3 regions of the Microbispora sp. NPDC046973 genome follow, and region 2 is predicted to be linked to each of the others. Evidence: predicted binding sites of a transcription regulator. Region 2 holds the regulator's gene; each other region holds the start of a gene.

Region 1 (9,341 bases), on a different contig from region 2:
AGCCCGCTGGCGTCCCCGTCGCCGACGCCGCCTCCCGAGCATCCGTTCACCGGCCGCCCCGTCGCCGCCCGCAAGCCGGTCCTCGCCGTGAAGATCGAGAACACCCACGCGGGCAAGCCGCAGCTGGGCCTGCGCAGCGCCGACGTCGTCTTCGTCGAGCAGGTCGAGGGCGGGCTCACCCGGCTCATGGCCATCTTCTCCTCCAAGCTGCCCGCGCAGGTGGGACCGGTCCGCAGCGCCCGCATCTCCGACCTGCACATCCTCCCGATGTTCGGCAAGCCCGCCCTGGCCTACTCCGGCGTGCAGACGAAGATGATCCCCTACGTCCAGAAGGCCTCGCTGTTCGACGTGTCCGACAGCCGGGTCCCCGGCGCCTACACCCGCGCGCCGGGCCGGGTCGCGCCGTACAACCTCGTCGGCAGCCCGAGGAAGCTGCTCGCCAAGGCGCCGCAGGCGAGCAAGGCGGACGACATCGGCTTCGTCTTCTCCGACGAACCGCCGGCCGGGGGCACGCCGCAGAAGAGCGTCACCGTCCGCTATCCGGCGGCCCGCTTCACCTTCGCCTGGTCGGCGGCGCAGAAGCGCTGGCTGGTGACGCAGGACGGCGAGAAGGACATGGCGGCCGAGGGCGGCCAGCAGGGCGCCCCGACGATCGTCATCCAGTGGGTGAAGACCGACCGCTCGGAGTTCCACGACTTCACCGGCAGCTACACCCCGCTCGTGCACACGGTCGGCAAGGGCACCGGCGTCGTGCTCAGGGACGGCCAGGCCTACCGGGTGAAGTGGTCGCGCGCATCGGAGAAGGAGGGCACCACCTACACCATGGCCGACGGCACGCCCATGCCGTTCGCCCGCGGCCAGGTCTGGGTGGTGCTCGCCTCGCGCAAGCCCGTCGCGCCATGATGGACAAAAGGCCCGGCCGGCTCTGACAAATGGGTGCGTCGGGTGCGGGATCGGCCAGCGCCTACCATGGAGGGGATTCCGTAGGCCCGCCGTCGTGAGGTAGCACCGTGTCCAGCAGCACGCCCGAAGTCAACGAGACCACCGCCGTCGGCACCGCCCGCGTGAAGCGCGGCATGGCCGAGATGCTCAAGGGCGGTGTCATCATGGACGTCGTCACCCCGGAGCAGGCCAAGATCGCCGAGGACGCCGGAGCCGTCGCCGTCATGGCGCTGGAGCGCGTCCCCGCCGACATCCGTGCCCAGGGCGGCGTGTCCCGGATGAGCGACCCCGACATGATCGAGGGCATCATCAACGCCGTCTCCATCCCGGTGATGGCCAAGGCCAGGATCGGCCACTTCGTCGAGGCCCAGGTGCTCCAGGCGCTCGGGGTCGACTACATCGACGAGTCCGAGGTCCTCACCCCGGCCGACTACGCCAACCACATCGACAAGTGGCAGTTCACCGTTCCCTTCGTGTGCGGGGCCACCAACCTCGGCGAGGCGCTGCGCCGCATCACCGAGGGCGCCGCCATGATCCGCTCCAAGGGCGAGGCCGGGACCGGCGACGTCTCCAACGCCACCACCCACATGCGCCAGATCCGGGGCGAGATCAAGCGCCTCACCTCGCTGCCCGAAGACGAGCTGTACGTCGCCGCCAAGGAACTGCAGGCGCCGTACGAGCTGGTGGCCGAGGTCGCCAAGAGCGGCAAGCTGCCGGTGGTGCTGTTCACCGCGGGCGGCATCGCCACCCCGGCCGACGCCGCGATGATGATGCAGCTCGGCGCCGAGGGCGTCTTCGTCGGCTCGGGCATCTTCAAGTCCGGCGATCCCGCCAAGCGCGCCGCCGCCATCGTCAAGGCCACCACGTTCTACGACGACCCCGACGTGATCGCCAAGGTCTCGCGCGGCCTGGGCGAGGCGATGGTCGGCATCAACGTCGACGACATCCCCGTGCCGCACCGCCTCGCCGAGCGCGGCTGGTAGACGGCCCAGGAAGCTCGGCACACAGGAGAGAGACGCTCGGCTGGGACATCCCGGCCGGGCGTTCTTGCTGTCCGCGCGCCGACGCCGGGATGGGCGTGCGGTGATGTCGCCTTTCGGAGGACCGATATCGTTCCGCCGATCTTTGCTCTCCTGTCACGATCGATCGTCAGGCTGCGGGCGTCCCCCCTCTGATCGTCACAGGGAGCCCAATTGCCCGGCCTCGATCGTCGTTCCTTCCTGGTCACCGGACTCGCCGCGGGCGCCGTCGCCGCGATCCCCGCCGCCGCCTCCGCGGCCCCCGCACCCACCCCCGAGGCGGCGGGTGAACTCGCCTCCCGAGACCTGCGCTCCGACCCCTTCACCCTCGGCGTGGCCTCGGGAGACCCCGACCACGCCGGCTTCGTGATCTGGACCCGCCTCGCCCCGCAGCCGCTGGCCGAGGACGGGCTCGGCGGCATGCCGCAGCGGGCCTTCCCCGTGCAGTGGCAGGTCTACGCCGACGAGAGTTGCCGCCGCGTGGTGCGGGCGGGCGTGGCCGAGGCGAGCCCGGAATGGGGGCACAGCGTCCACGTCGAGGTGGACCACCTGCAGCCCGGCAGGGAGTACTGGTACCGCTTCCGCCTCGGGCCGTACGTCTCACCGGCCGGCAGGGCCCTGACCGCGCCGCACCCGCTGTCGTTCGGCGGCCCGCTGACGATGGCCTTCGTGTCCTGCGCGCAGTTCGAGCACGGCTACTTCACCTCCTACCGCCGCCTCGCCGAGGACCACCCGGACCTGGTCCTCCATCTGGGCGACTACCAGTACGAGTACACCAAGAACACCTACGTCGCCGCCGGCGGCAACGTGCGCGACCACGAGGGGCCGGAGACGATGACGCTGGCGAACTACCGCCAGCGGCACGCGCAGTACAAGACCGACCCCGACCTGCAGGCCGCGCACGCCGGCGCGCCGTGGCTGGTCGTCTTCGACGACCACGAGGTGGACAACAACTGGGCCGACGAGATGCCGGAGCACCCGGAGGAGCAGCCCACCTTCCTCGAGCGCAGGGCCGCCGCCTTCCGCGCCTACTACGAGAACATGCCGCTGCGCCGCACCTCGGTGCCGCGCGGCATCGACATGCAGCTCTACCGGCGCGTCAGGTGGGGGGCGATGGCGAACTTCCACATGCTCGACACCCGGCAGTTCCGCGACGACCAGGGCTGCGGCGACGGCTACAAGGACTGCCCGGAGGCGGTCGACCCGGCCCGCTCGATCATGGGCTTCGAGCAGGAGGCGTGGCTGCTCGACGGGTTCCGCCGGTCGCGGGCCCGCTGGGACGTCATCGGCCAGCAGGTCTTCTTCGGCCAGCGCGACAACAACGCCGGCCCGGCGAAGATCACCAGCCAGGACGCCTGGGACGGCTACGTCGCCTCGCGGCAGCGTGTCACCCAGGGCTGGATCGACGCCGGCGTGCGCAACCCGGTCGTGCTCACGGGAGACGTGCACGCGCACTGGGCCGGCGACCTGAAGCTGGACTACGACGACCCGACCGGCCCCACGGTCGGGTCCGAGCTGGTGGCGACCTCCATCAGCACCACCGGCGACGGGGCCGACTCCGACCCGGCGGCGCACCCGTTCCTGAAGATCAACCCCCACCTGAAGTTCTACAACAACCAGCGCGGCTACGTCCTCACCAAGATCGACAAGGACGCGCTGACCGCCGACTTCAGGGTGGTGCCCGTCGTCTCGGCCCCCGGCTCCGAGGTGCGCACCAGGGCGACGTTCGTGATCGAGGACAGGGTGCCCGGCGTGCAGCAGACGTACCTGCGCCCGCTCGACCCCTCGATCGCGGCGCGGAGTGAGATGACGGCCGAGGACATGGTGGAGGCGACCGTTCGGCAGGAGACCGAGCGCCCCTGACGGCGCGCTGCGGCGGGCGGCGTCCCCTTTCCGGGGACGCCGCCCGCTTCGTCTGTCCCGGCCCGGCCACCGTTATGGTGACCTGCTATGACGACCGACGACACCGGACGGCTCGCCGAGAACCTGTCACGCGAGCTGCGCCACATCGTGATGCTGCTGCGCCGTACGACGGCCGGGCAGCCGGTCACCGCCCAGCAGTACTCCGTGCTCGGCTCCCTGGAGGACGGCGCGCGCCGGATGACCGACCTCGCCGAGGAGCACGGCGTGCAGCTCCCGACCATGAGCGTGCAGGTCAACCGTCTGGAAGAGGCCGGTCTCGTCGCGCGGGGCAGCGACGCCTCCGACGCGCGGGTGCGCACCGTCGAGCTGACGGGCGAGGGCCGCGACCGCCTCCGGGCCGTACGGCAGGCCAGGATCGCCTACCTGTCCGGCCGGCTGGGCGCGCTGACCCCCGAGGAACGCTCGGCCATCGCCCGCGCCCTCCCCGCCCTCGCGAAACTGGGTCGTGTCTGACAAAACATGCCCTGCTGCGCGATGGGCGGCCTTTGTCAGACACTCCCTGGCCGTGTCTGATTTATCGTTTTGGGCGGGCAAGACCGTGGCCATACGCTGAACAGGGCCACCACAGGAAGGGAAACCGTGACGTCCGCACCCAAGATCGGCGTGCTCGCCCTGCAGGGCGACGTGCGCGAGCACATCCGCGCTCTGGAGGAGTCGGGCGCGACCGCCACGCCGGTGCGCAGGCAGGAGGAGCTCGCCGCGGTGGACGCGCTGGTCGTCCCGGGCGGGGAGTCGACCACGATGTGGAAGCTCGCCACCACCTTCGAGCTGCTCGAACCGCTGCGGCTGCGGATCAAGGAGGGCATGCCCGCCTACGGCTCGTGCGCCGGAATGATCATGCTGGCCGACCGGATCGAGGGCGGCATCGAGGGCCAGGAGACGCTGGGCGGCATCGACATGGTGGTCCGCCGCAACGCCTTCGGCCGCCAGGTCGACTCGTTCGAGGCCGATCTCGACTTCGCCGGGCGCGCGACGATCAGGGCCGTCTTCATCCGCGCGCCCTGGGTCGAGTCCGTGGGGCCCGACGTGGAAGTGCTGGGCCGCACCGAAGCTGGGGATAGGATCGTCGCGGTCCGACAGGGACCGTTGCTCGCGACGTCCTTCCATCCGGAGCTGACCGGTGACGCGCGGGTGCACTCGTATTTTGTCGAAATGGTGAGGGAGCTCTAGGCGATGTCCGGCCACTCCAAATGGGCGACGACGAAGCACAAGAAGGCGGCGCTGGACTCCAAGCGCGGCAAGCTTTTCGCCAAGCTCATCAAGAACATCGAGGTCGCGGCCAGGACCGGCGGGCCCGACCCGGACGGCAACCCCACGCTGTTCGACGCCATCACCAAGGCCAGGAAGAACTCGGTCCCGATCGACAACATCGAGCGGGCCCGCAAGCGCGGCGGCGGCCTCGAGGCCGGCGGCGCCGACTGGCAGACGATCATGTACGAGGGCTACGCCCCCGGCGGCGTCGCGGTCCTCATCGAGTGCCTCACCGACAACCGCAACCGCGCGGCGTCCGAGGTGCGTGTGGCGCTGACCCGCAACGGCGGCTCGCTCGCCGACCCCGGCTCGGTGTCGTACATGTTCAACCGCAAGGGCGTCGTGATCGTGCCCAAGGGGTCGCTGACCGAGGACGACGTGCTCATGGCCGTCCTCGACGCGGGGGCCGAGGAGGTCAACGACCTCGGCGAGAACTTCGAGGTGGTCTGCGAGGCCTCCGACCTTATCCCCGTGCGCAAGGCGCTGCAGGACGCGGGCATCGACTACGAGTCGGCCGAGATGAGCTTCGTCCCCACGCTCAACGTCCCCCTCGACGAGGAGGGCGCCCGCAAGGTCTTCAAGCTCATCGACGCGCTCGAGGACAGCGACGACGTGCAGAACGTCTGGGCGAACTTCGACGTGAGCGACGAGGTCATGGAGAAGGTCGAGGCCTGACGCCGCAGGCGGGCACCGGCCCTCGGCTCCCAGCCGGCACAGCACCTCGGGTCCAGGCCGGCACAGAGCCTCGGCTCCAGGGCGGCGAGGGGGCGGAAAACGGGTGGCAGAGGCCGCCGGGGCCCGCATAGCTTGGCCGGTTGTGGAAATCCGTCATCTCACGAGCGACGACCTGGACGCCGTCCTCGACAACCGCAGGCGCGCCTTCGGCCCGCTGTCCGGCGGCGGCGCGGAGACCTGGCGCAAGCTCGTCTCCCCGATGCTGCCCGAGGGCCGTTACCTGGGCGCCTTCGACGGCCCCCGCCTCGTCGGCACGGCCAGGATCAACCCGTACGTCCAGTGGTGGCACGGCCGCCCCCTGTCGATGGGCGGCGTGGCGGGCGTGACGGTGGCGCCGGAGGACCGCGGCAGGGGCGTGGGCCGGGCGCTCACGCACGCGGCCATCGAGCGCTGCGCGGAGCTCGGCCACGCGGTCTCGGCGCTCTACCCGGCCACCACGCCGGTGTACCGGAGCGCGGGCTACGAGCACGCCGGCGTGCTTCAGCGGATCACCGTGCCCGCCGAGGCGCTGCGCACGGTGGGCGGCCCCGGCGGCGCGGCCGGCGCGGTCAAGCTGCGCCGGATGGGCCCCGCCGACGCGGCCGAGCTCGTGGCCCTGATCGGCAGGGTGCACGCCGCCAACCGCGCGAGCGGGCCGCTGTGCTTCGACGAGCGGACCTGGCGGCTGTGGCTGGAGGACGACGACGACTTCTGCTACCTGGCCGAGGACGGGTTCGTCGTCTACCGGTGGAGCGACGGGGACATCGAGGTCGACAACCTGCTGGCGGGGTCGGAGGCGACGGCCAGGGCCCTGTGGTCGATGGTCGGCAGCGCCTCGAGCGTCGCGACGTCGGTGACCGCCTGCGTCGACCCGGCCGACCCGGTGCTCTGGATGCTGCGGGAGCGGTCGAAGGACGAGGTCGCCCAGACCCGGTGGATGTTCCGGCTGATCGACCTGCCCGCCGCCGTCGAGGGGCGCGGCTTCCCCGCCGGAGTACGCGTCGAGACCCCGATCGAGGTGACCGACTCCCTGCGCCCGGGCAACGCGGGCGCGTGGCTGCTGCGGGTGGACGGCGGCGCCGGCGCCGTGACGCGGCGCGAGACGCCTTCCGGGGACGCGACGCGGCTCACGATCGGCGGGATGTCCGCGCTGTTCGCCGGCGTGCCCACGGCCACGCTCCGCCGCGCCGGTCTGCTGAGCGGCGGCTCTCCCGACGCCGACGACGCGCTGGACGCCGCGTTCGGCTGCGCCGCGTACATGATCGATTACTTCTGACGCGCCCGCGCGGCCGCTGATCGCGATAGAGTGACCGGCCGAACAGATGTTCGGCGTAGCGGCGGCCGCGCCGCCGGGATCAGGGAGGCGTGCCGGTGCGGTTGCCCCAACTGCGGGTGATGGGCGTGGACCCGGGGCTGACGCGGTGCGGTCTCGGCGCCGTGGAGGGCCGTGCGGGCGCGCCGCTGAGCCTGTTGTCGGTCGGGGTGGTCCGCACCCCGACCGACGACGACATCGGGTCCCGGCTGGTCGTCATCGAGGCGGAGATCGAGCGCTGGCTCGACGAGATCAGGCCCGACGCGGTCGCCGTCGAGCGGGTCTTCGCCCAGCACAACGTCCGTACGGTCATGGGGACGGCACAGGCGTCGGCCGTCGCGATCGTCTGCGCGGCCCGGCGGGGGCTGCCGGTCGCGCTGCACACGCCGAGCGAGGTCAAGGCCGCCATCACCGGCAACGGCAACGCCGACAAGAAGCAGGTCGGCACGATGGTCACCCGGCTGCTGCGGCTCGACGCCATGCCCAAGCCCGCGGACGCGGCCGACGCGCTCGCCCTGGCCATCTGCCACGTCTGGCGCGGCGGCGTGCAGCACCGCCTGGCCGACGCCCTGGCCCGGGCCCGTTCCGGGGGTGGGGGCCCCGCAGGCTCTGGTAGGACTGGGAGGCCCGGCGAAGTCGCGGCCGGGCGTCCGGACCGGGGAGGGAGCACGCGGTGATCGCATCCGTTGCGGGGCAGGTGGCGGCGATCGGCGCCGACAGCGCCGTGGTCGAGGTGGGCGGCGTCGGGATGCTCGTCCACTGCACCCCTGGCACCCTGGCCGGGCTGCGCGTCGGCGAACCCGCCCGGCTGTCCACCTCGCTCGTCGTCCGCGAGGAATCGCTCACTCTGTACGGGTTCGCCTCCGACGACGAGCGCACGGTCTTCGAACTGCTCCAGACGGCCAGCGGGGTCGGGCCGCGCCTGGCCCTGGCCATGCTCGCGGTCCACGCGCCCAACGCGCTGCGGGTCGCGGTGGCGAGCGCCGACATCAAGGCCCTGACGATGGTGCCCGGCATCGGCCAGAAGGGCGCGCAGCGCATCGTGCTCGAACTCAAGGACAAGCTCGGCACCCCGGCGGCGGCCGTCGACGCCGCGATCAACGGCGCGGCGGCGCCGCCCGTGTGGCGCGATCAGGTCCACGCGGGACTGGTCGGGCTCGGCTACTCGTCCAGGGACGCCGACGAGGCGGTCGCGGCGGTCACCGCGGAGGCCGAGGCGGAGGTCGCGGCCGGCCGCGCCCCGCAGGTGGCCGCGCTGCTCAAGTCCGCCCTGCGGGCGCTGAGCGTACGGTGACCTCGTGACGGGCCGGGCCTCGCGCGCCGTGCGGGGCGCGCGGCGGGCTGACGGATCATGAAAGTTTCACCGGGAAGCGGACGGGTCCCGGCAGGCCGAGCGGATGGTGTCGAGTGAGCTTCGAGCGGGATCTCGTGTCGCCGGAGCCGGAGGGCGACGAGCGGGCGATCGAGGCCGCGCTGCGCCCCCGGCGCCTGGACGAGTTCATCGGGCAGGGCCGGGTGCGCGAGCAGCTGTCGCTGGTGCTGGAGAGCGCCCTGCGCCGCAACCGCCCGCCCGACCACGTCCTGATGAGCGGCGGCCCCGGGCTCGGCAAGACGACGCTCGCCATGATCATCGCCTCCGAGCTCGGCGCGCCGCTTCGGATGACCTCGGGCCCGGCGCTGGAGCGCGCGGGCGACCTCGCCGCGATCCTGTCCACGCTGACCGAGGGCGAGGTCCTGTTCATCGACGAGATCCACCGCATGGCCCGCCCGGCGGAGGAGATGCTCTACCTCGCCATGGAGGACTTCCGGGTGGACATCGTCGTCGGCAAGGGCCCCGGCGCCACCTCGATCCCCCTCGACATCGCCCCGTTCACGCTGGTCGGAGCCACCACCAGGGCCGGGTTGCTGCCCGCGCCGCTGCGCGACAGGTTCGGCTTCACCGCCCACATGGACTTCTACGAGGTGGCCGAGCTGGAGCAGGTGCTGCGGCGCTCGGCGCGGCTGCTGTCGGTGGAGCTGCCGGACGAGGGCGCCCACGAGATCGCCCGGCGCTCGCGCGGCACGCCCCGCATCGCCAACCGCCTGCTCCGGCGGGTGCGCGACTTCGCCGAGGTCCGGGCGGAGGGCGTGATCACCCGGGAGGTCGCGGCGGCGGCGCTCAACCTCTACGAGGTCGACGC
Region 2 (9,341 bases):
AACGTGGACGGCGAATGGGCCCTCGTCTCGGACCCCGGACGCGCACACGACGCATTCCCCTGGTGGGGCTTCACCCGGCGTGACTGCATCGGCAAATCGGTTCCCCAGCAGGACTATCCGGCGGGCCAGCCGGTGCCGGACAGGATTCAGGAGGGCCGGAGCAACGTCTCGCCCTCGGGATGGCGCCCCGTCGGCTTCACCCTGCCCCCGGCGCGGATCGTCGAGCAGCGCAGGCTCGTGACCCGGAACGCCACCCTGCGCGACGAGGCCAACTTCGTCATCGGCAACGTCCTACCGGGGTGGCACGTCCACGTCAGCGACAAGCGCCGGTCGCAGGGGCACTGGGTCTACGTGTTCGTGCCCAACGCCCAGCGGTGGGGATATGTGGAGGCGACGGCCCTGTAGGAGGCTCGGAGCGGATCCGCCGCGCCGGTGCGCAGGCCCTGCCCGCGCACCGGCGTCGCACCGCCGGGCTCACGGTCAGCGGAGAGGCTTGATCGACCGGAAGACCGTGTTGATGTCGGGGAGCAGGTCGTCCTTGAGCTGGGGCACGGCCATGTAGACGATCGTGGGAAGATCGGCGCCGGTGTTCACGGCCGCGACCACGACCGTGGTGGTCGCGCCGTCGGCGGTCACCTTGTAGGCGGCGGCCAGGCCGGTGAGGTTGTTGCGCGCCAGGCGCTGCTGGGCGACCTTGGTGACCTTGTTGTCCTTGGGGAACTGGGTCTGCCGCGCCCGGAACATCACGGCGCTGACGACCGGGCTCAGGTTGTCGGGTGTGGTGTACTTCACGGCCAGCGACTGCGCCAGCGGGCCCGACATCACCACGGCGAACTCGCGCTTGCCCTTCGTGGTCATGCCGGCCGGCACGTACTGCCTGCTGGTGAAGCCGTACGTCGCCTTGATCTGAGCCGGGTCGGCGTCGGCCTGCCAGGGGCCGCCGAGCTTGGGCAGCGTGATGCGGCCGGCGGTGTCGGTGAGCACGCCGCTCACGGGGGAGGCCGTGCCCTTGTAAACGGGCAGCCGTGACGACGTCTGCGCCTGCGGCTTGGTCGTGGCGCCGGACTTGACGGGGGAGGGCTTCGCGGACGTCGCCGCCTCGGCCGCGTCGCCGGAGCTGAGCGGCCCGGCGGCGAACGCCCACACGAGCACCCCGACGAGCGCGGCGACGACCGAGGCCACCAGTGCGTACAGCCAGACCGGCCGGCCGGGCTCGTCCTCCTCGTACTCGTCGATGGCCTGGTAGTTCTCCCCGAACACCGTGTTCCACAGCTCCTGCTGCCGGTGCGCGGGAGGCGTCTTGGGCCCGCTGATCTGTCCCGCCGTCACGAACGGCCGGTACGGGTCCTCCGGCTGGGGAGGCGGCGGCGGGGCGGACGCCGGCGGGGCGGCGGAGGCGGGCGGGGCGGACTCGGCGTACGAGCGGACCGAGGGAGTGAAGGGCGCGGAGGGCCGGGAGTGGTCGGGGCCGCCCGGGAAAGCGCCCCCGTGCGGGCCGGTCTGCCCATGCCCCTGGCTCTGCCCCTGCCCCTGGCCCTGCCCCTGTCCCTGGGCCTGTCCCTGGCCATGTCCCTGGCGCCGGCCCTGGTCCTGACCGGGGCCCGCGGGCCCCGGCGTGCCGTACCTCGGCGCGGGGCCGCCGAAACCCTCCGAGCCGCCGAAACCCTCCGCGTTTCCGAAACCCTCTGCGGTTCTGAAACCCTCTGGGCCGTTGAAGCCGTCCGGAGTGTTGAAGGCGGGGAAGGGCCGGCTCGGAGCCGTGCCGGAAGGCTGGCCCGCCATGGTCGCGGTCGCGTCCGCGGACTGCTGCGGCGCCCCGTCGACGAAGGACCGGACGGTCGGGGTGAAGGACGAGGGGGGAGGCATCTCGGGCCAGGCCGGCGGGATCTCCGGCCACGCCGGCTCCCGCTGGTGTTCGCTGCGGTCCGTGGGCACGGTACCTCCCGAGATCATGCCCGAATTGGGGGTGCCTGGCATGATCTCATGCGAGCCGGGGGCTGCCGCAGCGAAACCGCGGAATGCCTCGCGGAACTGCTCACCTGTGGGGTCGGTGGGCGGGTCCTGCATCGGCAAATCCGCGGGCGGGAATGAGTTGGCCACGGCAGCACAGTAGGGGAATGGACATAAGAGCCCACAACGGAACTATCACCATCGGATATCACGCTTTGACACACGAGGTCAGCCCGGAAGATCGATCCGCGTCCCGGTTGCGGTCTGCGCTACGCTTGACACGCGTGCCGCCACCCTGCTGAGCGGGCAGCCGTCTCGGAGCGCGAGAGCGCGGAGACCGTGGCTGCCTCGGACCGTGACGCAGGGCCCTGCCCCCGGCGGGCGCAATCATCTGTGTGATTCCAGCCGCCTGGCGAGGAGTGGAAGTGGACGAGCCGGTGTACGACCCGCAGGCGCTGCAGGCCAAGTGGCTGCCGCGGTGGGAGGAGCTGAACCCCTTCGCGGCGGTCGAGGACCTCGCGGACACCAGGCCGCGCAAGTACATGCTCGACATGTTCCCCTACCCCTCAGGCGACCTCCACATGGGGCACGGCGAGGTCTTCGCGATCGGCGACGTCGTCGCGCGCTACTGGTTCCAGAAGGGTTACAACGTCCTGCACCCGATCGGGTGGGACTCCTTCGGCCTGCCCGCGGAGAACGCGGCCATCAAGCGCAACGCCCACCCCGCCGAGTGGACGTACAAGAACATCGACACCCAGGCGAACTCGTTCAAGCGGTACGCCATCTCCTTCGACTGGTCGCGGCGCCTGCACACCAGCGACGCGGAGTACTTCCACTGGAACCAGTGGCTGTTCACCCGCTTCTACGAGCGGGGCCTGGCCTACCGCAAGGGCGGCCTGGTCAACTGGTGCCCACAGGACCAGACCGTGCTCGCCAACGAGCAGGTCGTGGCGGGCAAGTGCGAGCGCTGCGGGGCCGACGTCATCCGCCGCGAGCTGACGCAGTGGTACTTCAAGATCACTGACTACGCCGACCGGCTGCTCGACGACATGGCGCAGATCGAGGGCGGCTGGCCCGAGCGCATCCTCACCATGCAGCGCAACTGGATCGGCCGCTCCACCGGGGCCGACGTCCAGTTCCGCATCGAGGGCCGCGACGAGCCGGTCACCGTCTACACCACGCGCCCCGACACGCTGTACGGCGCGACGTTCTTCGTCGTGGCCGCCGACGCCCCGCTGGCGGAGGAGATCGTCTCTCCGGAGCAGGCGGAGGCGCTGGCCACCTACCGCGCCGAGGTCGCCAAGCTCTCCGACATCGAGCGGCTGTCCACCGAGAAGGAGAAGACCGGCGTCTTCCTGGGCACGTACGCCATCAACCCGGTCAACGGGGAGCGCATCCCGGTCTGGGCGGCCGATTACGTGCTGTCCGACTACGGCCACGGCGCGATCATGGCGGTGCCCGCGCACGACCAGCGCGACCTCGACTTCGCGCTGAAGTTCGGCCTGCCGGTCAAGGTCGTCGTGCACACCGGCCTGGCCGACCCGGGCGAGACCGGCGTCGCCACCCCTGGTGAGGGCACGCTGGTCAACTCCGGCCCGCTGGACGGCCTGACGAAGACCGAGGCGATCCAGAAGATCATCGAGATCCTGGAGGGGCGCGGCACCGGCAAGGCCGCGGTGAACTACCGGCTGCGCGACTGGCTGCTGTCGCGGCAGCGGTTCTGGGGCACGCCGATCCCGATCATCCACTGCGTGGACTGCGGCGAGGTCCCGGTGCCGGACGACCAGCTCCCGGTCACGCTGCCCGACCTGCGCGGCGCGGCCCTGCAGCCGAAGGGCGTCTCGCCGCTGGCCGCGGCCACCGAGTGGGTCAACGTCGCCTGCCCGAAGTGCGGCGGCCCCGCCCAGCGGGACACCGACACGATGGACACCTTCGTCGACTCGTCGTGGTACTTCCTGCGGTACTGCGATCCGCACTTCGAGGACGGGCCGTTCGACGTCGAGAAGGTCCGCAAGTGGGGTCCGATCGACCAGTACGTCGGCGGCGTCGAGCACGCCGTGCTCCACCTGCTGTACTCGCGGTTCTTCACCAAGGTCCTGTACGACATGGGCCTGGTCGGCTTCACCGAGCCGTTCCTGCGCCTGCTCAACCAGGGCCAGGTGATCAACCGGGGCAAGGCGATGTCGAAGTCGCTGGGCAACGGTGTGGACCTGGGCGAGCAGATCGACGCGTACGGCGTGGACGCCGTCCGGCTCACGATGATCTTCGCCGGGCCGCCGGAGGACGACATCGACTGGGCAGACCTCTCGCCGGCCCATTCGAAGAAGTTCCTCGCCCGCGCGTTCCGCGTCATGGCCGAGGCCGGTGCGGCGTCCGCCCCGGGGATCGACTTCTCCGGCGGCGACGTCGAGCTGCGCAAGGTCACCCACCGGACCATCGACGAGGTCACCAAGCTCGTCGAGGGTTACCGCTTCAACGTCGCGGTGGCCCGCATGATGGAGCTGACCACGGCCGCCCGCCGGGCGATCGACGCCGGGCCCGGCGCGGCCGACCCGGCCGTACGCGAGGCCGCCGAGACCCTGGCGATCATGCTGTCGCTGATCGCGCCGTACGTCGCCGAGGAGGGCTGGGAGCGGCTCGGGCACGCGCCGTCGGTCGCCAAGGCCGGCTGGCCCGAGGCCGACCCGGCGCTGCTGGTCCAGGAGTCGGTCACGGCCGTGGTGCAGGTGGCGGGCAAGGTCCGCGACCGGCTGGAGGTCTCCCCGGACATCTCCGAGGCCGACCTGCAGGCCCTGGCCCTGGCGTCGGACAAGGTCCGGCCCTACCTGGACGGCGAGCCGCGCAAGGTGATCGTGCGGGCGCCGAAGCTCGTCAACATCGTGCCCTGACGGGACGTTGACGATCGGCTGGCCTACCGGACAAAATTACGCCCGAGCCACAAACTAGTCATATCGATGTAGGCGTGCGGTCAGGGCATGCCGCGACCACCACCGCTCCGGCGGTGGTCTGGGGTGCGCGCCTGACCGTATGGCTCGCCGTCGGCGTGCGCCCCGCGTGGGAGGCACGTCTTGTTCAGACGAATTCTCGGCGGGCTGGCGACAGCCGCCGCGATGGCGGCGACCGTTCTCGTCGTCACCGGGTCGCCGGCGAACGCCGCCGGCACGGGCACCGGCTACTTGCACACCAGCGGCAACAAGATCGTCGACAGCACCGGCGCCACGGTCCGGCTGACCGGCATCAACTGGTTCGGCATGGAGACCGACAACAAGACCTTCCACGGGTTGTGGGCGAACAACCCGTGGAAGAGCCAGCTCGACCTCATGGCGAGCCTCGGCTACAACACCATCCGGGTGCCGTTCTCCGACGACGCGCTGAAGCCGGGCGCGCAGGCGACGAGCGTCAACACCTACTCCAACCCCGACCTGATCGGCCTGTCCCCGCTGCAGATCCTCGACAAGGTCGTGGACTACGCCGGCCAGAAGGGCATGCGGATCATCCTCGACCGGCACCGCCCGACCAGCGCGGGCCAGACGGCCCTGTGGTACACCTCGGGCGTCCCCGAGTCCACCTGGATCAGCGACTGGAAGTCACTGGCCCAGCACTACGCCGGCAACACCACCGTCATCGGGGCCGACCTGCACAACGAGCCGCACGCCGACGGGACCAACCCGAACGCGACCGGCTCCTGCTGGGGCTGCGGCGACGAGTCCCGCGACTGGCGTCTGGCGGCCGAGCGCGCGGGCAACGCGATCCTCTCCGTGCAGCCCAACTGGCTGATCTTCGTCGAGGGCGTGAGCTGCCCGAGCGGCGGCCTGTCCAACGTCTGGGACAACGACACCAGCAACGACGAGGACTGCGGCTGGTGGGGCGGCAACCTCACCAAGGCCGGGCAGTACCCGGTGCGGCTGAACGTGGCCAACCGGCTGGTCTACTCGCCGCACGAGTACGCCACGTCGGTCTACCACCAGGCGTGGTTCGACGACCCGTCCTACCCGGCCAACATGCCGGCCATCTGGGACAAGTACTGGGGCTACCTGTACAAGCAGAACATCGCGCCGATCATGGTGGGCGAGTTCGGCACCACACTGGCCAGCAACACCGACAAGATCTGGCTCCAGGAGCTCATGAAGTACATGGGCAGCGGGGTGAACGGCATGTCGTTCACCTACTGGTCGTGGAACCCCAACTCGGGTGACACGGGCGGCATCCTGAAGGACGACTGGGCGACGGTCGACCAGGCCAAGCAGAGCATCATCTCGCCCTACCTGATCCCGCCGACAGGCGGCAACCCGACGCCGCCGGTGTCGCCCTCGGCCTCGCCGAGCGTGTCCCCGTCGGTCTCGCCGTCGGCGTCTCCCTCCGTGTCTCCCTCCGCGTCGCCGTCCGCGTCTCCCTCGTCGCCGGGCGGGAAGACCTGCACGGCCACGTACAAGATCGCCAATCAGTATCCCGGTGGTTTCCAGGGCGAGGTCACGGTGAAGGCGGGGTCCTCGGCCATCTCGGGCTGGACCGTGAAGTGGGCCTTCCCGAACGGTCAGAGCATCAGCCAGCTCTGGAGCGGCACGCTCAGCGCGAGCGGGTCCAACATCACGGTGACGAACCTGTCCTACAACGGCGCGCTGGGCGCCGGGGCCTCGACGACGTTCGGCTTCAACGGCAGCTGGTCGGGCACCAACGGCGTTCCTTCGCCCGTGAGCTGCACCGCCTCCTGACGGCTGACCGGACACGGCACAGCACAAGCCCGGCGCTCTCGTGAGCGCCGGGCTTGTCCCTGTGCGGCGTCCGGAACCGGCGGGCCGCGCTACAGCTTGCGCAGGACGGCCGTGACCTTGCCGAGCACGGTGGCCTCGTCACCGGGGATCGGCTCGTAGTTGGGGTTGTGCGGCACCAGCCACACGTGCCCGTCCTTGCGCTTGAACGTCTTCACGGTGGCCTCGCCGTCGATCATGGCGGCCACGATGTCGCCGTTGTCGGCGACCGGCTGCTGCCGCACCACGACCCAGTCGCCGTCGGCGATGGCGGCCTCGATCATCGAGTCGCCGGAGACCTGGAGCAGGAACAGCGTGCCCTCGCCCACGAGCTGCTTGGGCAGCGCGAACACGTCCTCGATGCTCTGCTCGGCGAGGATGGGGCCACCGGCCGCGATGCGGCCGACCAGCGGCACGTAGGCCGCGGTGGGCCGGTTGAATCCGGACTCCTCCTCGGATGTGGCGTCCGGGTCCACCCACAGCACCGGCTCGCCCGGCAGCCGGACCTCCAGTGCCCGGGGCCGATGCGGATCACGCCGGAGGTAGCCCTTACGCTGGAGCGCCGTGAGCTGGTGCGACACGCTGGAGGTGCTGGTCAGCTGGACCGCTTCCCCGATTTCCCGCATGGACGGCGGATAACCGCGCTGCTGGACCGAGTCGCGGATCACCTCGAGGATCTTCCGCTGCCTGGGGGTGAGGCCAAGCGAGTCGCGCCTGCGAACCGCGAGGTCGCTGACGCCATCCGCTTGCTCACTTCGGTCACTCACGATGCCACCTCTCAATCCGTGTTCCTCATGTCGCACAGAGCGACCGTACCGCGATTCAAGATCACCGTCAAACAATTGTTCGATATCCAGCGAAATCGCCGATCTCGCCGTCCACCTCATCGTACGGGAGTTCGATCGATCCCGTGTTCGATTTACCCGATCTTCTCTGGTGGCTGTACGCCCAGGTCAGAAGCCCTGCGGAAATCGGCAGGGAAAGGCGCGTAAAGGGCGTATTGGCCAACGGCTGGGGCAGGTGATGCCGTCGTGACCGGAGGCGCGACACGCGCGCCGAACAGGCACTTCCTCGCCCAAGGCCGGTTCGACTTGCGTTCAAGGTCGGGCACTTCTACGGTTGGACCACAACATCTAGTAGTCACACCGGTGTAAGTTCACCACACCTTGTGTTCGGGATGTGCGTTCAGGGAGGCGATGAAGTGCACTGTCCGTTCTGTCGCCATCCGGACACCCGGGTCGTGGACAGCCGTGCGGCCGAAGACGGGGCGGCGATCCGCCGCCGGCGCACCTGCCCCGAGTGCGGGCGCAGGTTCACCACCCAGGAGACCGTGCTGCTGATGGTGAGCAAGCGCAGCGGGGTCACCGAGCCGTTCTCCCGGGAGAAGGTCATCGCCGGCGTGCGGCGGGCCTGCCAGGGACGCCCGGTCGGCGAGGACTCCCTCGCCCAGCTCGGGCAGCGCGTCGAGGAGAGCATCCGGGGCACCGGCGCGGCCGAGATCGCCTCACACGAGGTGGGCCTGGCCATCCTGGGCCCGCTCCGCGACCTCGACGAGGTGGCCTACCTGCGCTTCGCGTCGGTCTACCGCAGCTTCGAGACGCTGGCGGACTTCGAGGCGGAGATCGAGCGGCTGCGCGCGGCCCACGGCCCGGAGGGTGAGGAGTAGGCGCCTTCCGGGGGGCCGGGACGAGGCGGGCGGCGGCGCGCGACGGCGCGGCGCGACGATGAGGTTGTAACGAGCGTGGTCCGAAAGAGGGGCTCCACCGGGCCCTGGGAGGGGGAAGTCATGACGGAGACCGTGAGCGGCACCGTATCGGGCGTGGGGGGCAGGCCGGGTAAGCGCCCGCGCAAGGGCCTGAAGATGAAGCGCGTCTTCACCACCCCCGGTGTCCACCCGTACGACGAGGTCCGCTGGGAGCGGCGCGACGTCGTGATGACGAACTGGCGAGACGGCTCGGTCAACTTCGAGCAGCACGGCGTGGAGTTCCCCGACTTCTGGTCGGTCAACGCGGCCAACATCGTCACCACCAAGTACTTCCGCGGGGCGGTGGGCACCCCGCAGCGCGAGTCGAGCCTCAAGCAGCTCGTCGACCGGGTCGTGGGCGTCTACACCAGGACCGGCGTCGAGAACGGCTACTTCGCATCCGAGGAGGACGCGGAGATCTTCGACCACGAGCTCAAGCACGCGCTGATCCACCAGATCTTCAGCTTCAACTCCCCGGTGTGGTTCAACGTCGGGACCCGCTCGCCCCAGCAGGTGAGCGCCTGCTTCATCCTGGCCGTGGACGACACGATGGAGTCGATCCTCGACTGGTACAAGGAAGAGGGCGTGATCTTCAAGGGCGGCTCCGGCTCCGGGGTCAACCTCTCCCGCATCCGCTCGTCCAAGGAACTGCTGTCCAGCGGCGGCACGGCCAGCGGCCCGGTCTCCTTCATGCGCGGCGCCGACGCCTCCGCCGGCACCATCAAGTCGGGCGGCGCCACCCGCCGGGCGGCCAAGATGGTCGTCCTCGACGTGGACCACCCCGACATCGAGGAGTTCATCGAGACCAAGGCGCGCGAGGAGGACAAGATCCGCGCGCTGCGCGACGCCGGGTTCGACATGGACCTCGGCGGCAAGGACATCGTGTCCGTCCAGTACCA
Region 3 (9,341 bases), on a different contig from region 2:
GACGACGTGCTGTGGGTGCACCGCGCGCTGGAGGAGCACCGGGAGTGGTGCGAGGTGCTCGCCGGGCGGGGCGTCGAAGTGCACCACCTCGGCGACCTCCTGCGGGAGGTGATCGAGATCCCCGACGCGCGCAAGCACATCCTCGACGGCAGCGTCGACGAGCACTGGTTCGGCCCGCTGGCCGCCGACGCGATCCGCAACACGCTCGACTCCCTCGACGCGGACACCCTCGCTCCGCTGCTGACCGGCGGGATCACCAAACGCGAGATCATGGAACTGGGCTGCGACCCCGGCTCCATCGCCTTCCACACGCTCGGCATGGACGACTTCGTCCTCCCGCCGCTGCCCAACCACCTGTTCGCCCGCGACACCTCGTGCTGGGTGTACGACGGGGTGTCGATCAACGCGATGCGCAAGAAGGCGCGCAGGCGGGAGACCGTCAACTACGAGGCGGTCTACCGGTGGCACCCGCTGTTCGCCGCCGGATACGGCAACCCCGGCGGCGGCGGGTTCAACGTCTGGTACGAGGGCGTGCGCATGGCCCCGGCCACCATCGAGGGCGGCGACGTCCTGGTCCTCGGCGACGGCGTCGTGCTCGTCGGGGTGAGCGAGCGCACCCAGCCACAGGCCGTGGAGATGCTGGCGACCAACCTGTTCCGGGCGGGGTCGGCGACCCGCATCGTGGCGCTCGACCTGCCCAAGACCCGTGCGTTCATGCACCTCGACACCGTGATGACCAACGTCGACGTGGGCGTGTTCACCAAGTACGCCGGGCTCGGCATGCTGCCGTCGTACACGGTGGAGCCGGGCGACACCGACAAGGAGCTGAAAGTCACCGACCACCCGCCGGAGGACATGCACAAGGCGATCGCGCGGGCCCTCGGCCTCGACGACATCAAGGTCCTCACGCCGACGCAGGACGTGCACGCGGCCGAGCGCGAGCAGTGGGACGACGGCTGCAACGTGCTGGCGCTGGAACCCGGCGTGGTCGTGGCCTACGAGCGCAACACCACGACCAACAACCACCTGCGCAGGCACGGCATCGAGGTCATCACGATCCGGGGCAGCGAGCTCGGCCGGGGACGCGGCGGGCCGCGGTGCATGAGCTGCCCGCTGGAGCGCGACGACGTCTGATCACCCCGGTCGCGAGGGCCCTGCGCGGGATCGGCTGAGGAAAGGAACGCCCCCGCCGTGCCGGACGGGCGAGCCGGGGCCCTGGACGGAGACGCAGACCACCCGGCCATGAGCGGATACGCAGACCACCCGGCCATGGGCGGAGGAGGCAGGTCAGCCGGCCATGGGCAGGGTGGGGCGGCCGGGCAGGCCGAGGATCGACTCGACCTCGCCGACGAACCTGTCCGCCTCCGCTATGATCTCCTCTGCGTCGTTCTGCGTGACGGCTCGGACCATTCCGGCCTCGGCAGCCGCACGCTTGGTCGCGCTCACCGCGAAGTAGGCCGCCCAGTCCGCGAGCTTGGGCTCCGCTTCCGGCAGCAGCTCCCAGGCGCTGCGCAGCCGCCGCCTGCGGCCGTCCATCGGCCGCGGACGGGCCGCGAGGATCCCGGCGGCCGCACGGAGGGCCGCCAGGTGGGCCGACACGTAGCGGTCCGCGGGGGTGGGCCCGACGGTGGCGTCCGCGAGGCATGCCCTGGCGTCCGCGAGGTGTGCCAGAACCGCCTGCGAGAGCCGGGGCCCGCTCTTCTGCTCGTCGTTCTCCTCAGTCATGCCCGCCTCCTTGAGTCGTGGCACTCCGGCGAAGGTCGCCGGTGACTTCACAGTCGCAGATCGCACCGACAATTTCGCCGGCCGGGAGATCCCGTGAACCGCTCGAGATCGCCCGACGCTTTCTCAGGCTCCCGTGGGCGGCCGGACGAGGAGCTTCCCCTCTCCCCGTCCGGCCCACGCCGCGGGCCGTGCCGCATCCGTCTCCGCCGACGACGAAGGCACGAATCCAACGGGGTGGGCGCGAGCCGCGAGTCCCACGCCCACTCCATCGAACATAGATTCGATCATGTCCCCTGTCAAGGCTGTCAACGAATACGTGTTCGAGGACCGCGTTCGAAACGCGCAGGGTGAGACGACGAAAGGGGCCCCGCGCGACCACCTCGCGCGGGGCCCCTCCGGGGATGGAATCAGCGCCTGAAGGCGCCCCTGACGTGCACCGGAACGCCCTTGCCGAGCATGCCCGGCAGGATCTCGGCCACGTTCATGGGCAGCCGCACGCAGCCGTGCGACGCCGGGTAGAGCGGCACCGACAGCGCGCCGTGGAGCGCGATGCCACCGTTGAAGAAGATGGGGTTGTAGAGCTGCCCGAGGTAGGACCGGTGCCAGCCCTTGGCCCGCCAGGTGGTCTTGTAGTCGCCGGTCGGCGTGCGGGCGCTGCCGGAGAACCGCTGCCGCTTGCCGTTCCAGGTGGCGTACTCGGTGTAGGGAATGCCGCTGCCGCTGGAGATGTGACTGATCAGCACCGGCGCGCCACCCCGGTACAGAACCATCACCTGCTTGGTCAGGTTCACCTCGACGCGGGTCGCCTTGCCCCTGGGCACCAGGACCTTGGGCGCCCGGGGGTTCTCCAGCGCCCTCCAGGTGCGGGCGGCGACCGTGCTGGTCGGCGTGATCCCCTGCACCTTCTGGAACGCCCAGACCGCCGTCAGGGTGGCCCCGCCGTACCGGCCGTCGACGCTGCCGGGCATGTACCCGAGCTCCTTGAGCCGGGCCTGCAGCGCCTTCACGGCGGAGCCCTTGGCGCCGAGCTTGAGCGTCTTGCCCGGCGCGGTGAACGGCGGGTAACCGGTGGCGCGCGCGGGGACGGCGCTCCGCGCCGGGAGCGCCGGGAGCCCGGAGAGCGCCGAGGACGCCGGAAGCGCCGGGAGCGCGGTCCCCGTCGTCACGGCCCACGTCTGCCCGGCGGTGCGCGCCTGCGCCGTGCCGCTCACGCCGGTCGCCGCGAAGGCGGTCGCGAACGTCGCCGCCCCCACCACGACGAGCAGTCGCCGTCGACCCCTCATCCTGACCAACCCCTCATAAGCCCGTTTTTCGATCAAAGGACTCACCTTACGGTCCGATTGTGAGCCGCGTGATCGTAAGTGGCCATAATCGGCCGCGTATGTCCTGGCAATCCGTTTAGAGTGACCGGGTGGCAGAAAAGTTGCATCCGAACGTCGTCCGAGTTCAGGAGGCCCTGCGGGCCGGCCGGGTGACGGGCGAGGTCGTCGTGCTGGACGACGCCGCCCCGACGGCCGCCACGGCGGCGGCCCAGCTAGGCTGCGAGGTCGGCGCGATCGCCAACAGCCTGATCTTCGACGCGGACGGCGCGCCGCTGCTGGTGCTGACCAGCGGCGCCCACCGCGTGGACACCGGGCTGATCGCGCGGCTCGTCGGCGCGGCGAAGGTGCGGCGGGCCACGCCGGAGTTCGTCCGCGAGCACACCGGGCAGCCCATCGGCGGCGTCGCCCCGGTCGGGCATCCCGCGCCCGTACGGACGCTGGTGGACACCTGGCTGAGCAAGCACGAGGTCGTGTGGGCCGCCGCCGGGCACCCCCACACCGTCTTCCCCACGTCCTACGACGAGCTGCTGCGCATCACCGGGGGCACGGCCGCCGAGGTGGAGTGACGCCTGCCGGACCGGCCCGGCGGCGCTTTGCTAATGTGCGACGAGTGATCCGACTGCGACGGGTGGGGCCCGACGAGTTCAGGGCGGTGCTGGACACCGTGCTGGAGATCTACACGGTGGCCATGCGCCCGCCGTCGGACCAGCTCGCGGGCCGCATGGCGATCATGCGCAACCACGCCACCTATCCCGACTTCGACTGCGTGCTCGCGGAGGACACGCAGACCTCCGGCATCGCCGGCTTCGCGTACGGCTTCCACGGAGGCCGGGGGCAGTGGTGGCACGACGTCGTACGCGGGGCGCTGCAGGACCGGGCCGGGCCGGTGGTGGCGGAGGACTGGTTCGGCGACGCCCTGGAGATCGCCGAGATCCACGTGCGCCCCGAGTATCAGGGCCGGGGAATCGGCAGGCGGCTGATCCACACGCTGTGCGAGGGCCGCCCGGAGCGCACGGCCGTGCTGTCGACGCACGACGCCCCCACGGTGGCCCGGCGCCTCTACGGGGACGTCGGGTTCGCCGACCTGATGACCCGGTTCGTCTTCCCCGGCGGCTACGAGGAGTACGTCATCGCCGGCCTGCGGCTGCCGCTGCCCGAGCGCGGAGCCCGGGAGGACTGACGGGCCGGCGAGGACCGCGCCGGCTCAGCCGGCGACGGCGGCGGGCACGCTGTGCAGCGCCTGGAACACCTCGCGGGTCGCGCTCGACCGGTTGAAGGTGATGAAGTGGATCCCGGGCGCGCCCTCGTCGAGAAGCTTCTGGCACAGCTCCACGGCGTGCTCGATGCCGAGGCGGCGGACCGCGGCCGGGTCGTCGGCGACGGCCTCGAACCGCTCGGCCACCTCCGGCGGGAACGGCGCGCCGGACAGCTGCTCCGACCGGGCGATCGTGCTCATCTGCGTGACGGGCATGATGCCGGGGATGATCGGGGTGTCGCACCCCTGGGCCGCCACGCGGTCGCGCAGCCGCAGGTAGTCCTCCGCCCTGAAGAACATCTGGGTGATCGCGTAGTCCGCGCCGGCCCGGCACTTCTGCACGAAATACTTGGTGTCCGACTCGATGGACGCCGACCTCGGGTGCTTGTACGGGAAGGCGGCCACCCCCACGCAGAAGTCGCCCGCCTGGCGGATCAGCCGCACCAGCTCCTCGGCGTACAGGACGCCCTCCGGGTGCTTGACCCACTCGTCCAGGGGGTTGCCGCCGCGCGGGTCGCCGCGTACGGCGAGGATGTTGCGCACGCCCGCGTCGGCGAACCTGCCGACGAGGTGGCGCAGCTCGCGGATCGAGTGGTCGACCGCGGTGAAGTGGGCGACGGGGGTCAGCGTCGTCTCGTGCGCCAGCCGCTCGACGATGTCCACGGTGCGGTCCCGGGTCGAGCCTCCGGCGCCGTAGGTCACGGAGACGAACGTCGGCCGCAGCGCCTCCAGCTCGCGGATGGCCCGCCACAGCTGGCGCTCCCCCTCGTCGGTCTTCGGCGGCATGAACTCGAACGAGAACGAGCGCTCGCCCGCGGCCAGCAGTTCGCGGACCGTCGGGACGCGATCAGGAAGCCGCGAGGGCAGACCGAGAGCCATACCGGCAAGGGTACAGCGATGGCGGTTTTCACGGCCTCCACGGTCTTGCTATGTGGACATTTGCCGTATCAGAGTGAGTTGGCCCACTTGGAGGGGATCTGCTGCTGGGTGCCTGGATCAACCCCGGTTAGTCTCAGAGCATGACCGCTTCCGCCGCCTCGCTCGATTCCATCCGTACGGAGGTGGACCTCGCACTCCGGGAGTTCCTCGACCGGCAGCGACCACACTTCGGTGACCCTCATCTGGCCGCCCTGTTGTCCGCCGCGGAGGATTTCCTGGCCGGCGGCAAGAGGCTGCGCCCCGCCTTCTGTTACTGGGGCTGGCGCGCCGCCGGGGGAGGCGACGAGCCGGGACTGCGCTTCGCCGCCGCCTCGCTGGAACTCCTGCAGGCCAGCGCGCTCATCCACGACGACGTCATGGACGCGAGCGACGTGCGCCGGGGCATGCCGTCGGCGCACCGCCGGTTCGAACGGATGCACGCCGAGGCGGGCTGGCACGGCTCGGCGCGGCAGTTCGGCGAGGGCTCGGCCGTGCTGCTGGGCAACCTGCTGCTGGTGTGGTCCGGAGAGATGTGGCGCACCAGCGGCCTGGCGCCGGAGGCGATCGCCGTCGCCCAGCCGATGCACGACTACATGCTCACCGAGCTGATGTGCGGGCAGTACCTCGACCTGCTCGAACAGGCCCAGGGCGAGAGCACCTTCGACAGCGCGCTGCGGGTGGCGCTGTACAAGAGCGGCAAATACTCGGTGGAGCAGCCACTGCGGCTCGGGCTCGTCCTCGCCGCCCGGGCCCGGCACGCGTGGATCGACCGGCTCTGCGTGCAGTACGGCCAGCAGGTGGGCATCGCCTTCCAGCTCCGCGACGACATCCTCGGCGTGTTCGGCGACCCGGCCGAGACCGGCAAGCCCGCCGGGGACGACCTTCGCGAGGGCAAGCGGACCGTCCTGATCGCCCGCGCGCTCGCCTCGGCCACCCCCGCCCAGACGTCGGTCGTAGGGGCCCTGCTCGGCGACCCCGAGCTGGACGCCGAGGGGGTCGGGCGGCTGCGCACGGTGATCGAGGAGACCGGCGCGCTGGCCGCGTGCGAGGGCATGATCAAGCGCTACCTCGACGACGCGCTGCACGCCCTCGACCAGGCGCCGATCGAGGAGGAGGCCCGCACGGCACTGGCCGCCCTGGCCGTGGCGGCCACGTCCCGCCGCACCTGACGCGACGCGATGGGCCCGGCGGAAGCCTTCCGCTCAGAGCGGGACGGCGGACAGCCGGGCCTTGAGCGCGGCGGCCGCGGCGCCCGGATCGTCGGCCTCGGTGATCGCCCGGACGACCACGGCGCGGCGCACGCCGTGCGCCATCACCTCGTCGAGGTTGCCCAGGTCGATGCCCCCGATGCCGAACCACGGCCGGTCGGCGCCCAGGCGCGCGGCGTGCTCGAGCAGCGCGGGGCCGGGCGCCGGGCGGCCGGGCTTGGTGGGTGTGGGCCAGATCGGCCCGCAGCAGAAGTAGTCCACGCCCGGCTCCACGGCCGCGGCCGACGCCTCGGCCGCCGAGTGCGTGGACCTGCCGATGAGGACATCGGGACCGAGGATCTCCCGGGCCACCGGGACCGGAAGGTCGTCCTGGCCGAGGTGCAGGATGTCGGGCCGGGCGGCGTAGGCCACGTCCGCCCGGTCGTTGACCGCCAGCAGCGCCCCGTGCCTGTCGCAGGCCGCGCGGAAGACCTCGAGCAGATCCAGCTCCTCGCGCGCCTCCAGGCCCTTCTCCCTGAGCTGGACGATGTCCACGCCGCCGGACAGGACCGCGTCGAGGAACTTCTCCAGGTCGCCGCGGTCCCTCCTGCCGTCGGTGCAGAGGTAGAGCCTGGCCTGCGCGAGGCGCTGTCGCCGGATGTCGTTCACCCGACCACAATGCCATGCGGCGGCGAGGTCAGAAGCCCAGGGCCTGGGCCCTGCGCTTGACCTCGGTGTGCCGGCCCTTCACGATCGCGTCGATCGGGGACCCTGGCAGCGAGTCGTCCGGGGTGAACAGCCACCGGATCGACTCCACCTCGTCGTACCCGGCGTCGGACAGGACGGTGAGCGTGCCGGGCAGGCCCTTGAGCACCTCGCCGTCCGCGATGAACACCGCCGGGATCTGCGGCTCGCCGCCGCCCCGCCGGACGCCGACGAGCTTCTTGTCCTTGAGGAGTTGCTTGGCGCGGCCGATGTTGAGTCCCAGCTTCTTGGCGGCTTCCGAGAGGGGGAGCCATTCCCCTACGAGCTGGTCGGTCTCCCGGTCGATCTGCGCAACAGTAAGCGTCACGGGTCCACCATTACCACAGCGGAGCTGCCAGGAAACACCTCGATTAGGCCATAATGCAGTCGCGGAGCGGCACGGCCGAATCGGCCACCCGCAGGGGGTCGAGCCGCTGACCGCCCTCGATGATCTTGCGGCCCTGCACCACGTCGCGCGGCCTGTCGACGGTGAGCACCGCGGCGAGGCGGTCGTCCGCCGTCAGCCAGCACACCGCCCACTTCGCGTCCCTGCGCGGGTCGCCGCGCAGCACCATGCGGTCGCCGGCCTCCCGGTGACCCGCGAACTGCACCATGTGACCGAACTGCTCCGACCAGAAGTACGGCACGGGGTCGTAGACCGCCTCCTCGCCCAGCAGGGTGGCGGCGGCCGTGTCGGGAGCCTGGAGCGCGGTGTCCCAGTGCTCGACCCGCAGCCGGGCGCCGAACCTGCGCGACCACCAGCTCGCGCAGTCGCCCACCGCCACGACGTTGGGCAGCGACGTGCGCAGGTGCTCGTCGACCACCACCCCGTCGTCGACCCGGACCGCCGACCCCTTCAGCCAGTCGACCGCCGGGCGCACCCCGACGCCGGTGACGATCACATCGGCCGGCACCCGGGCGCCGGACATGAGCGTGAGGCCGTCGGGGTCCACGGTGCCGACCAACGCCCCGAGGCGCAGCTCGACGCCCGCCCGCGCGTACCAGTCGGTGGTGTGGCTGCCCACTTCGGGCCCGAGCGCCACGGCGAGCGGGGTCTCCCCCGCCTCCACCACGGTCACCGCGCAACCGGCCCTGGCCGCCGCGGTGGCGACCTCGGCGCCGATCCAGCCGGCCCCGACGACGGCCACGCGGGCGCCGGGGACCAGCCGCTCGCGCAGCGCGAGCGCGTCCTCGATCGTGCGCAGCACGTGCTGACGGCCCTCGCCGCGCAGGCGGATCGGCGTGGCGCCGGTGGCGATGACCAGGCCGTCGTACTCCAGCTCGCCCTCGGTCGTCTCCAGCACGCCCTCGCGCAGGCCCTTGGCCGCCGTGCCGAGGCACAGCCGTACGTCGAGGGCGTCGAGGTCGGAGTCGACCACGGTCGAGTCGGTCTCTCCGAGCAGCACCGCCTTCGACAGCGGCGGCCGGTCATAGGGGCGATGGTGTTCCTCGCCGATGAGCGTGATGCGTCCGGTGAACCCACGGAACCTCAACGCCTCGATGCTTCGCACGCCGGCCAGGCCGGCACCCACCACCACGACGTGATCCACAGCTTGACCATAGATTGTCAACGGGGGCCCTGGCCAACGGGCCCCCCATAACGAGTTGGGCAATTGCCGCGCACTTCCGCGGGGGCCCACGTTGTGAACCCCGCCGCGTCTCGTCCGGCGTTCTCACCGGAGCACGCGCAGCCGGATGTTCGTCGCGTGCGGCACGTGCGTGAGGCCGATCCGTTCGAGCCGGACCCGGGCGCCGCCGGGGCGGGACAACAGCCGGACGCCGTCGCCGAGCATGACCGGAGCCACGCACACGAGGATCTCGTCGATCAGGCCCGCGTCGAGGCACTGCGCGGCGACGTCGGCGCCGAGCACGTTGACGTACCTGTCCCCGGCGGCCGACGTGGCCGCCGCGACGGCCGCGCCGAGGTCGGTCACGAAGGTCACGCCGGGTACCGGCGCGGCCGGGACGTCGTGGGTGAGCACGAACTGCGGCCCGCTCCACGTGCCGCCGAACGCGCCCTCCTGCGGGGTGCCGCGATGCGGGTCGTCGCCGCGGAAGGTGCGGTTGCCCACGAGCAGCGCGCCGATCTCGCCGACGAGCCCGTCCACGGCCGGATTGGGTCCGAGGTGCTCGGTCAGCCAGGACATGTCGCCGCCCGGCCCGGCGATGAAGCCGTCCAGGGACATGGTG

What was found. The regulator LexA, encoded in region 2, represses DNA repair genes until DNA is damaged. The targets are predictions, from matches to a motif close to TCGAACANNTGTTCGA.
Region 1: ruvC (crossover junction endodeoxyribonuclease RuvC) is a predicted target of LexA. The motif match lies at 7,164-7,179, and genes of this name have one in related genera.
Region 3: ABZ860_RS05650 (SAV_6107 family HEPN domain-containing protein) is a predicted target of LexA. The motif match lies at 1,994-2,009, and genes of this name have one in related genera.

Annotation. Positions count from the first base shown of each region.
Region 1 covers NZ_JBEYWQ010000005.1:324,694-334,034, forward strand. Annotated here, with positions in the region: gene ABZ860_RS13735 (DUF3048 domain-containing protein) at 1-903, shown strand, start outside; gene pdxS (pyridoxal 5'-phosphate synthase lyase subunit PdxS) at 1,011-1,925, shown strand; gene ABZ860_RS13745 (alkaline phosphatase D family protein) at 2,136-3,824, shown strand; gene ABZ860_RS13750 (MarR family transcriptional regulator) at 3,912-4,337, shown strand; gene pdxT (pyridoxal 5'-phosphate synthase glutaminase subunit PdxT) at 4,464-5,054, shown strand; gene ABZ860_RS13760 (YebC/PmpR family DNA-binding transcriptional regulator) at 5,058-5,810, shown strand; gene ABZ860_RS13765 (GNAT family N-acetyltransferase) at 5,953-7,125, shown strand; gene ruvC (crossover junction endodeoxyribonuclease RuvC) at 7,236-7,838, shown strand; gene ruvA (Holliday junction branch migration protein RuvA) at 7,835-8,455, shown strand; gene ruvB (Holliday junction branch migration DNA helicase RuvB) at 8,569-9,341, shown strand, end outside.
Region 2 covers NZ_JBEYWQ010000008.1:172,552-181,892, reverse strand. Annotated here, with positions in the region: gene ABZ860_RS17910 (hypothetical protein) at 1-405, shown strand, start outside; gene ABZ860_RS17905 (hypothetical protein) at 481-1,935, opposite strand; gene leuS (leucine--tRNA ligase) at 2,376-4,838, shown strand; gene ABZ860_RS17895 (cellulase family glycosylhydrolase) at 5,019-6,662, shown strand; gene lexA (transcriptional repressor LexA) at 6,752-7,468, opposite strand; gene nrdR (transcriptional regulator NrdR) at 7,900-8,364, shown strand; gene ABZ860_RS17880 (vitamin B12-dependent ribonucleotide reductase) at 8,485-9,341, shown strand, end outside.
Region 3 covers NZ_JBEYWQ010000002.1:345,887-355,227, forward strand. Annotated here, with positions in the region: gene ABZ860_RS05645 (arginine deiminase) at 1-1,134, shown strand, start outside; gene ABZ860_RS05650 (SAV_6107 family HEPN domain-containing protein) at 1,288-1,725, opposite strand; gene ABZ860_RS05655 (L,D-transpeptidase family protein) at 2,133-3,008, opposite strand; gene ABZ860_RS05660 (YbaK/EbsC family protein) at 3,137-3,613, shown strand; gene ABZ860_RS05665 (GNAT family N-acetyltransferase) at 3,658-4,227, shown strand; gene metF (methylenetetrahydrofolate reductase [NAD(P)H]) at 4,252-5,181, opposite strand; gene ABZ860_RS05675 (polyprenyl synthetase family protein) at 5,322-6,389, shown strand; gene thiE (thiamine phosphate synthase) at 6,423-7,067, opposite strand; gene ABZ860_RS05685 (Rv2175c family DNA-binding protein) at 7,105-7,479, opposite strand; gene ABZ860_RS05690 (FAD-dependent oxidoreductase) at 7,523-8,701, opposite strand; gene ABZ860_RS05695 (dihydrofolate reductase family protein) at 8,825-9,341, opposite strand, start outside.